DNA from 2 places in the Paenibacillus sp. FSL R5-0623 genome. Region 2 is predicted to be linked to the other one. Evidence: predicted binding sites of a transcription regulator. Region 2 holds the regulator's gene; the other holds the start of a gene.
The links. The regulator Rex, encoded in region 2, represses fermentation and respiration genes when NADH is low (regulators of the CRP and FNR family bind a similar motif). The targets are predictions, from matches to a motif close to TTGTGAAATATTTCACAA.

Region 1: MKY92_RS28690 (cytochrome ubiquinol oxidase subunit I) is a predicted target of Rex. The motif match lies at 3,369-3,386, and genes of this name have one in related genera.

The regions. Positions count from the first base shown of each region.
Region 1 is NZ_CP150233.1:6,556,987-6,562,369, reverse strand. It holds gene MKY92_RS28705 (glycosyltransferase) at 1-838, opposite strand, end outside; gene MKY92_RS28700 (glycosyltransferase) at 840-1,835, opposite strand; gene MKY92_RS28695 (hypothetical protein) at 1,832-3,124, opposite strand; gene MKY92_RS28690 (cytochrome ubiquinol oxidase subunit I) at 3,508-4,923, shown strand; gene cydB (cytochrome d ubiquinol oxidase subunit II) at 4,868-5,383, shown strand, end outside.
Region 2 is NZ_CP150233.1:4,308,461-4,313,843, forward strand. It holds gene MKY92_RS18775 (AAA family ATPase) at 1-1,137, opposite strand, end outside; gene MKY92_RS18780 (hypothetical protein) at 1,130-1,657, opposite strand; gene MKY92_RS18785 (DUF5590 domain-containing protein) at 1,958-2,488, opposite strand; gene MKY92_RS18790 (amidohydrolase) at 2,528-3,835, opposite strand; gene MKY92_RS18795 (redox-sensing transcriptional repressor Rex) at 3,822-4,475, opposite strand; gene dinG (ATP-dependent DNA helicase DinG) at 4,694-5,383, opposite strand, start outside.

The DNA.
Region 1 (5,383 bases), 2.2 Mb from region 2:
GGTTATGAGCAAACCTATACGTTTCGCCATCTGCCTCGACTTCTTCCAGTTTCGATAACTGTAAATGGAAATCTACCGTCTCCTTCCCCTCTCGTTCTTGATCGCTATTTGTATCTCCACCTCCATCTCTGTTAGCCTTACCACTGTTCGCTCCAGCACCACTCGTTCCATCCTTGCCTTCTACAGCTTGCACTCCTGATATAACTGCACCAACATTTTCTTCATGACTCGCCAGATCATTCTTCCATGCGACAAGCCATTCGTCTTCCTGTTTCTGCTCGAAGGTCCGCGTTGGCGGGGCTGGTGTGAAATAGGATGTATCCACTGCATTGGGAATCAGGACAACCTGCCTTGGATCGGTATAGGTGCACGCAGCCCGGCAAAAAGTCTGGAAATGGGAATCCACGGATACAATGCGCACGAGTCCATCCAGAGCCAGTTGAATATGTTCCGCGACTTGTTGTTTGGTCTCCAGTGGCAGTCCGGGACGATCCCAGTTAATGCCGTGACAGATGCCAAGACTGCCGGGTTTGTAGGTGATGGGTTGCCACAGACAGCTGGCATAGATCACTGGGCCGCGCGCTGCTGCTGCCATCCGGTCAAAGGCTTCCGGTACATTATCCATGTCGTACGAATAACCAAATACGTCAATCTGCTCCGTCCGAGTCTGGAATGCTTCAAAATAGGACAGCTGATGAACCTCGGGAATATGCCCGAGTCCTCGGATGACACTGCACAGATCCAGAATATATCGCTCCAGTCCACCACCAAATACACGACCGAATTCCCGGTTGTACCCGTCGGTGAAACTATGTGTCAGAATACTCACCACGCCCATCTCACGGTCCCTCCTTCCAGGGAATCAGCCGAGGTTCCGGATCGAGAATAGACTCGTAATGTGCGAGATTACCCCACTCACCGCTAGGATCAATACGTTTGTAACGCAAATATTTACGAACCCGGTCCTCCAGACTGCCTGCCCAACCGAGATGCTGAACCTTCAATTCCGTGCTGACTCCAGGCAATACAGTGCAGGACAAGGGAAGACGGGGAACATGATGATTCTGTTGTGGATAAAAATAAGGATATCCAGGCATATAACGTACAAGTGAAGCGGTATGCCGCTTATGCAGACACCAGAGATCATCTTCCCGGTAGTGGGTCCGGCCACCCCACATGTCGTAGAAACGGAATGCAAACCAGTCTGCATACTCCTGATTAATCAGAGTGCGTATGGCTTTCTTGGCCTCTGAGCTGTACAGCTCATCCGCATCAACGGAGAGCAACCAGTCGGGACGTGTTCCCGCCGCCGCTTGCCATAAGGTGTTGCGAAGCCGCCATTCCTCGGCGAACAGCGGTTTCTCCAATACCTCCAGACGGACTACCTTTGGATAGGCTTTGCATATGTCCGGGGTTCCGTCTGTGCTGGCATCGTCCACAATCACGATCTCATCCACGAACTCACTCAGATCATGCAATACTTCTTCCAGGTATCGGCCACGCTCATTGCGAACCTGGAGCATGGCGGTGAGCTTGTTGCCTTTGCTTTTGCGAACCCGACGAATGGAGAAGGGCTCTTTGAATACACTTGTTTCCTCTTGTGTTATAGCAGCATTCTGTTCTTCCTGACCTTGTGTGTCGCCCCAGTGATGCACTTGGCTTCGGGTGTCCTGCGTTGGTTGCGCATGATCCGGCGTGTGATCTCCATTTTCCAATGCGTCTGTATGTGTTCGATCAGCTGTTTCGGTTGGCGTGTAAGTGGGTTCGGTTCGGATATCCCTGTGCACCATTGGCCCATTCAACTGTTGTCTACGCTTCTTCGGGTCCAGCATCATGGCACCTCCCCAAGCAATTGCTGTACAGCAAGATCCAACAGCTCCAGCTCGACAATCCGGGCCAGCGCATCTTCATCCTCCAGTGCTGTCTCAAGGAAATGTCGGACTGCCCCGTGTCGTTCCCCTCGCAGTGCCAGCGCACTGCCGGATAATTGCTGATAATCCAGGCGACTGGCATCATTCTGAATATCGACTGCATGCACCAGAGCCAGTGCCTCTTCCACACGTCCAGTCTCATGGAAGATGCGGAATTTCCAATGTCTCGCGGTTTCTCCGCCAAGTTCGTCCAGGATACGCAGGGCATTCCCGTAATCATCGTTCATACGCAGTAGTTCCGCTCGTACAAGCTGATCTTCTCCCGCCTCCAGCCAGCGACATAACTGTTCATAATGATGCCGTTCTTGTTCATCTGCTGCACTAATTCCGTACACCCGCAGGGCGTCCTCCAACTGTCCGGCCCGGGCATGAATGGCAGACAGGAATCGATAATGGGAGATTACACAATCACTGCGACCATTCATGACCGCATGGGTGAAGGACTCTTGCAACGAATGGACGGCCCGCGGATCTTCAAGCAAGTACTCATAGGCTGCCAGCAAAAAGGATATCGTCTCATGTGCACCTGCTTTGGCTCGGAGCTGTCGGTAGAAGTCGGCACGTACACTGCATTGAAGCAGGGTGACGCTATCCGGAGTGCCTGACAGGATCTGCCGCAGCGCATGCAGGAAGAACAGTTCGTAGTCCCGGAGAGGGACTTCGAGATCATCTTTTTGCATCGTCCCCGCAGGTGCAGGGTCTTCGCCGCCCAGCCAGATGGCACGTACGCCTTGGAAAAGCAGCTTCATATAACGTGTTTCGGAGGATGTGCCGACCAGATCGGCGATGCCGACCAGTTTGGAAATACTGCTCTCCCATAGCGGAGATTCTGCTTCGTTTCCAGCAGGCTCAGGGAGCAGGGCAATACATAGCTCAGGCTCCAGCGAAGCCGTAGCTATTAGCCAGTAGGGATGGGCGACTACGGCTACGGTGCGAGGTTTCAGCAATAGCTGCTCGGCTTCAGGGAGGGAGATGACGGTAATGACTGGAGGTACATCTTCTGTTTGCGTCAGGCTGCTGACGTAGTAGACCTCTCCCTCGATCGACAGCAGTGCAGCAATATCGGGATAGGGAAAGGATGACCAGCCCCCTTTGCAAGGGAAGAGAACATATCGGACCGGGGACTGTGTTGTACTGGCCTTATCCAGGCTGACTTCGGAGTCTTCACCTGGTAATGGCGCAGGTTTTTCCATGAATCGTTCACCTCACCTTGACTGTAATATGGTGCGTCATTCACTCTGCATGTACTTCATGTTTTCACTTCATATGTAAAGCCCTCACGGTACTTCGCATGATATGCCTGAGACTAACATATGGGCATTCCGTCCCAAACATGAGTATCTTCCATGAATAGATGCAGTTGGCAAGCTGTGATAATAGGCTGAATTTTATCTTTTATGTGACCAGGATCACTTTTTTTTGCGCTAGAGACGAAGATTGTGATAATTCTCACATGTAGAAAATAGGTAATCTGGCACAATACGTTCATCAACGTATTTGGCGGACAGACAGCGAAGGTGCAGCTTCAATGCCAAATACGCATACTGCGAAGTGAACAGAAAGAAGGGGTAACGGTATGGATCCGATTATGTTATCGCGTATCCAATATGCACTTACAACGATTTTCCATTTCTTTTTTGTGCCGCTATCCATCGGTCTTGTACTGTTGGTTGCGATCATGGAGACGTTGTACGTTGTTAAGGGTAAGGAGATCTACAAAACGATGGCCAAGTTCTGGGGCAAGCTGTTCTTGATTAACTTTGCCGTCGGGGTAGTCACAGGTATTTTGCAAGAGTTCCAGTTTGGCATGAACTGGTCTGAGTACTCTCGGTTCGTGGGGGACGTGTTCGGTGCGCCACTGGCTATTGAAGCGTTACTCGCGTTTTTTATGGAGTCTACATTTATTGGTTTGTGGATATTTGGATGGGATCGTTTGTCCAAAAAAGTGCATCTGGCTTGCATCTGGCTGGTATTTGTCGGCACATTCCTGTCCGCGCTGTGGATTCTGGCAGCTAATTCATTTATGCAGCATCCTGTCGGGTTTGAGATTAACAACGGCCGAGCCGAGATGAATGATTTCTTTGCACTCATCACAAATGGTCAGCTTCTCGTTGAGTTCCCACATACAATCTTTGGGGCATTGATGACAGGGGCCTTCGTTGTAACGGGTATTAGTGCCTACAAATTGATGAAAAAGCAGGATGTGGAGATCTTCCGCAAATCGTTTAATATTGCGATCATTATCGCTCTGGTTTCTTCAATCGGTGTCGCTTTCTCGGGGCACTTCCAGGCGCAATATCTGGTGGAGACACAGCCGATGAAGATGGCAGCCAGTGAGGGCACATGGACAACGACAGAAGATCCGGCCCCATGGACGGTGGTCGCCTTTATCGATCCGGATAAACAGGAGAACACGGGTGAGATCAAAATCCCCGGATTACTCAGTTACCTGTCTTACAGCAAGTTCTCCGGTAGTGTCAAAGGCATGAAGGAGCTTCAGGCCGAGTATGAGCAGACGTATGGACCGGGGGACTACATCCCGCCGGTACGGACAACGTTCTGGAGTTTCCGAATTATGATTGCAGCCGGTGGATTGATGATTGCACTGGCGCTATACGGTACGTTTCTGGCCATGCGTAAGAAGCTGGAGGTCGCTGGAAATTGGTTTATGCGTCTGATGGTATTTGCCATATCTTTGCCGTTTATCGCCAATACGTCAGGTTGGATCATGACCGAGGTTGGAAGACAGCCATGGACGGTATTTGGTTATATGACTACCGAAGCCGGGGTTTCACCAAACGTATCCGCAGGCATGATCCTGTTCTCGACCATCGCTTTTACCGCTGCGTATAAGGTTCTCGGAATCGTGATGGTATACCTGTTCGTACGTGAGATCAAGGCAGGACCATTTGCGGTCGAGAAGCCGGAAGATCACGATGAATCGGCCGATCCGTTCGGCGTGGATGGAGGTTATTCCGTTGTCACTAAGTGAGTTGTGGTTTCTGCTGATTGCCGTATTGTTTGTCGGTTTCTTCTTTTTGGAAGGTTTTGATTTTGGTGTGGGGATGTCCACAGGCATTATTGCCAAAACAGACCGTGAACGCCGGACCCTGATCAACTCGATTGGTCCGTTCTGGGATGGTAACGAAGTATGGCTGATTACGGCGGGGGGCGCGATGTTTGCCGCCTTCCCGCACTGGTATGCGACGTTGTTTAGTGGTTTTTACCTGCCACTTGTAGTGGTGTTGCTCGCCTTGATTGGTCGCGGAGTTGCTTTCGAATTCCGCAGTAAAATGAAACAGCAGCGCTGGCGCAGAACGTGGGACATCATCATTGTGGTCTCCAGCGCGCTCTTGCCTTTCCTGTTCGGCGTGGTCTTTGCCACGTTGATGAAAGGTCTGCCCATTGATGGGGAGATGCAATTGCGTGCAGGATTCCTCGATATTGTTAAT
Region 2 (5,383 bases):
ATAAAGGAACTGTTCCTGTTGCGGGTTATGACGTACATATCCCAGCGCCTGACCACGCGGACTAAGTGCCACCTGACTAACACTGCCTGGACGAACGAGTTCAGCCATAATGGCATGTCCCAACTCATGAATGGCGACCCTTTTCTTCTCTTCCACACTGGACTCACGGTCTGTCTTCTCACCCATCATGACTTTATCAATAGCCAGAGACAAGTGCCGCTGTTCGATGTTCAACAGCCCATCCCGCATGGCGTATATTGCCGCTTCGTTCATCACACTTTCGAGTTGTGCACCAGAGAAACCATATGATTCTTCCGCTGTTTTCTCCAGATTAACTTCCTTCATCAGAGGTTTATTCACCGCATGCAGTTCCAAAATATGCTTTCTGCCCTTTTTGTCAGGCAAGTCCACTTGAATGTGGCGGTCAAAACGTCCCGGGCGCGTCAGGGCGCTATCCAGCATCTCTTTACGGTTTGTTGCAGCAATAACCAGAATTCTTGGCGTATCAGAAGTATAGATTCCATCCATTTCCGTCAGGAGCTGATTCAGGGTCTGATCATATTCACGCTGTTGACCGCCTTCACGTTTACCCCCAATGACATCAATCTCATCAATAAAGATAATAGCGTTTTCCTTATTTTCCTTGGTGGCACGGGTCCTCGCGTCCTTGAACAAATCCCGAATTCTGCTGGCACCCACACCAACATACATTTCTACAAATTCACTACCCGATGCTGCTACAAAAACAGAATCGGTGTAATGGGCAGCAGCCTTGGCCATCAACGTTTTCCCCGTTCCTGGAGGGCCAGTCAGCAAAATCCCTTTTAACGGGCGAATCCCGAACTTACGGATTTCTTCATGTTTGATGAGAAAGTCAAGCGCTTCACGCAATTCCTGCTTAGCACTATCTTGACCTCCAATTTCTTCAAAAGTAAGCTTGGAAGGTCCTTTTTTCTTCCGTTTACGTTCCTGTGCAGCGCCTACTGTAATCCCGCCACGCATTTGCATCATGAACAATAAAGCTCCGACAAGCACCCCTGCAATCAGAATCGGAACAATATTAACACCAGTAAAAGCAAGGAAAATAATCAATACGGGAAAAAATCCGATGGCGACTTCTTTTGTCCACTTAGGCATTAGGCCACACTCCTATCTGACCGGGCACACGCGGCAGAATAATAAACTTGCTGGCATCTCCGTCTCTGAGACTGACATATACATTGTTGTCATCCATCGCTGTATTTACCTTCATTCCATTCGTCGCCATCTTTGACAACGTTGGTGTAATCTCGGTGTATTGCTTGTTCTCCATCGCCTGAGCTACGGTGAACATCGCATCCCCCCACCAACTTTCCAGTGCTTCACTGGAATGATCCACAACATCCAACTTTAGTGAACGTGTTCCAATCAGGGTCTGTCCTTCTTTGTGAATATATTGTACCAGTCTGCCCAAATCAACATCAGGTTGCAGATCCAGTTTCAATTGTACGTCATTGCGGTTAATAGTTAATTGAACGTCATTGACTCCATCGTACTGGGTAACCATCTTTTCAATCGGATTCTGCACGGCCACCTGACGATATACAAACCAACCTCCAAACAACACAACGGCTGAAATGACGGCAGTTAAAGCAATAGGCAATACTTTTAGCTTCAAGTGAATTACCCCTCCCAGATTTTGGCCTAACCTACTGGCTTATTGGTATATACGAATATGTGCATATTGACTCCTGCGAGAATTTCGACAGGATTATTTGTTTTGAATGTAACTTTGAGTACATATCTGAGTATATCACATCGTATATACAATTTCGAAGGCGAAAATATGAATAAATTATTAATTTTAACTATTTAAATCAAAAATGTTTACAGACAACACAAAGAACCGGTTCAGTCGGATATCCGTCTGCCGGTTCTTTCATTTCTTTAATTCTCTAGTTATGTCACTCTATTTGTTCTAGCTGTTCGGGAGTGTGTAGATCAGGTCCACCTGTTCTCCATTGCTAAAACGATAAAAGCGATAGTGGTTATGCGTACCGTCTTTATAATACACTTGCCACACATATATTCCATTCACAACTCCGGGCATGATTCGTTTAATCTCACCGGCAGGAACTTCAGAACTGAAGCGATTGCGGATCTGTGCTTCGGACATGCCATTCTGCAGCAGCTCACTGTGTACAGCGTTTCCACCCTTAGCCGGTTGATTGTTTGCATCGAATTTAACCCAGACCATAACATCCTGATTATCCTTATTTTTGCCGATCAGGGTCCAGTAGATGTTGTCAGAGCCTTCTTTGTCTCCCCAGATGTACTTGCGCAATTCATCATAGGATGTAATGCCCAGTTGCTTCTGTGCTGCCTGTATAGCGAGCGCTTCTTCCTTGCGCTGGTCCTGCGTGACATAGACGTAATAACGCTGAAGTCCAAACAGAATCAGAACCAGTGCAAGCAGCGAAATCCATATCCACTTCTTTTTTTTCTTCAAAAGCCGAACTTCCTTTCCCTATGATGCTCTGTCCTGCAATTAACGAGCAAGCAGACCATCAAATGCCAATTGAGACTCACGCAAAATGCGTTCTTCATCCAGCGTCAGACATTCGCCGTGTTTGACCACTTGTTTTCCATCCACCCATACGTGCTCAACATCTTTGGCAGAAGCCGAGTAGATCGTATGTGAGATCAGGTCTGTATGTGGATAGAAATGTGCCTGTTCAATATCAAGAGCGATAAAATCAGCCTTCATGCCGACCTCAAGTGCTCCGGTATTGTTCAAGAAAATGGATTTGGCACCGTATGACGTTCCGAGGAGTAACGCTTCGCCTGCTGGCACAGCCGTCGGGTCACCAGATACACCTTTGTGGATCAATGCAGCCAGTCTCATTTCCTCGAACATATCCAGGTTGTTGTTGCTTGCCGGTCCGTCTGTTCCGAGTGACACGGTAACTCCTGCTTTCAGTAACGCAGGTACCCGCGCAACACCGGAAGCGAGTTTCAGGTTACTTCCCGGGTTATGGGATACAGCCACATCATGACGAGCCAAAATTTCAATTTCTTCGTCATTCAGATGCACCGCATGTGCAACCAGGGATGGACGAGAGAAAAATCCCAGTTTCTCTAGATGTGCCACAGGACGCAGTCCATAATCAGCCACGTTCTGCTCCACCTCACGAAGCGTTTCAGACATATGTGTATGGAGAGGAAGGTTTAGGTCATTCGCGACCTGTACAAGCTTCTCTATGTAGTCAGGAGGGCATGTATATGGGGCATGTGGCGAGATTACAGTTGTTATACGACCATCTGCCTGTCCATTCCACTCACGTGCAAACGCTGCCGACTCCTCCAGCTTCCGCAATTGCTCTTCTTCCGAGCACAGCCCGATTACACCACGTGCCAGTGCTGCTCTAACGCCTGATTGCTCCACAACTTTGGCAACTTGATCCATGTGATCATACATGTCCAGGAAAGCTGTAGTTCCGCCTTTCAACATTTCAAGCACCGATAGCGAGGTTCCCCAATATACATCTTCTGAAGTCATTTTCGCTTCCATCGGCCACATTTTTTCCTGCAACCATACTTGCAATGCAAGATCGTCTCCGTGCCCTCTGAGCAACGACATCGCTGCATGACCATGCGTATTGATCAGACCCGGCAGGAAGAACAGTCCTTTTCCATCTACTTTGGTACTATTTTTGTCTTCATCCGGCAATGTCTCACCAATATGCACAATCTTGTCATTCTCAACAACCATGTATCCTTGGACCACGTTCCATGTTGTGCCGCCTTCATTAACGGCAAATTTGCCGTTGTGGATTACCCATCTATTTGTTGTCATCTTCCTCGTCGTCCTTTCCAGTCTCCAAGTAATAGGCCAAACTAAGCAGATCCGTTGTAAAGTCAGCATGGTGAATGCGGATATGCGGCGGTGTTTTTAGAATTGTTGGTGCAAAATTAAGGATCGCTTCGATTCCGGATTCAATAAGCTGATCGGCTACATTTTGGGCTTCCGTATCCGGAACCGTGATAATTCCGATGCGGATGTTATCCGTTTTAACCGCTTCCGTCAATTCATCCATTGGTTTTACCGTCAAACTGTTGATTTGACTACCAATCTTCGGTCCATATGCATCAAATACAGCAACAATCTTCATGTTGTCTTTCAGATATGCGTTGTAGTTGGACAAGGCTTGACCTAGATTACCCGCGCCTACCAGAGCTACATTAATTTGCTGATCGATCTTGAGAATGTGACGAATTTTCTCGATCAAATAGGATACATCATACCCGATCCCTTTACGACCAAAATCACCGAAGTAAGCCAGGTCTTTACGAATTTGGGCCGGATTCAGATCCAGCCTCTGTCCAAGCTCTTGAGAAGAAACAGTAGCCACCTCACGCTGATGCAACTCGTTCAAATAACGCAAGTATACAGGCAGACGTCGTACCACCGCTTCCGAAATTTTATCCGATTTCATTCTTGCTCCCCCTTACCAAGGCCACGATAAAATAATAGATGAAAAGATGAGCATTCTGTATAAACTCAAAGATAAACGTGACATTTTATACAGAATGCTCCTTGTAATTTAGGTTATAAGTTCTTGCGTGCAACTGCTTAAATCGGATACGGGAATATCTAATAAAGTTTAACGCCAAACAATAGTGTCATGCAATGATGTAACGAACAAAACAACCATTATTTTTGTCCATTAGCAGGTTTTTCCAACCACTCAGTAATTCGTGGAACCATTTGCTCCGTGAGCATATGCTCCATTTTGGGACCAGGTAATGAATATAAAAAGAATTTACCATAGTACGCTTCAATCACCCGTGTATCATAAACAATGACAATTCCTCTATCCTTTGCTGTACGAACCAATCGGCCAAATCCCTGTTTGAAACGAATAACCGCTTGTGGCACAGACAGTTTCATGAACGGATTTTTCTTCTGTTCTTGAAGCAACTCACTCTTGGCTTCCACTAACGGATGATTCGGTGGCTGGAAAGGCAGTCGCACAATAGCGAGACAGGTTAGCGCCTCTCCAGGGATATCTACACCCTCCCAGAAGCTGCTAGTGCCCAGAAGTACCGTTGCTTTGGCATCTTGGAACCTGCGAGTCAACTTGGATCGGCTTCCACTATCCACGCCTTGCCCAAGTAACGAGATGTCGTTACCAGAAAGAGCTTCTTTCAGCGGATCATAGACCTGTCGCAGCATCTTGTATGAAGTAAACAGAACCATCATGCGTCCCCGCGTAGCAATTGCCGTCTCTGCGAGTGATTGCACCAGCATATTAACAAAGTGCGCATCACCCACACTTCCCTTCACACTTGGGAAATCACGCGGAATCACCAGAAGTGCCTGATCGCGATAGTTGAAAGGTGA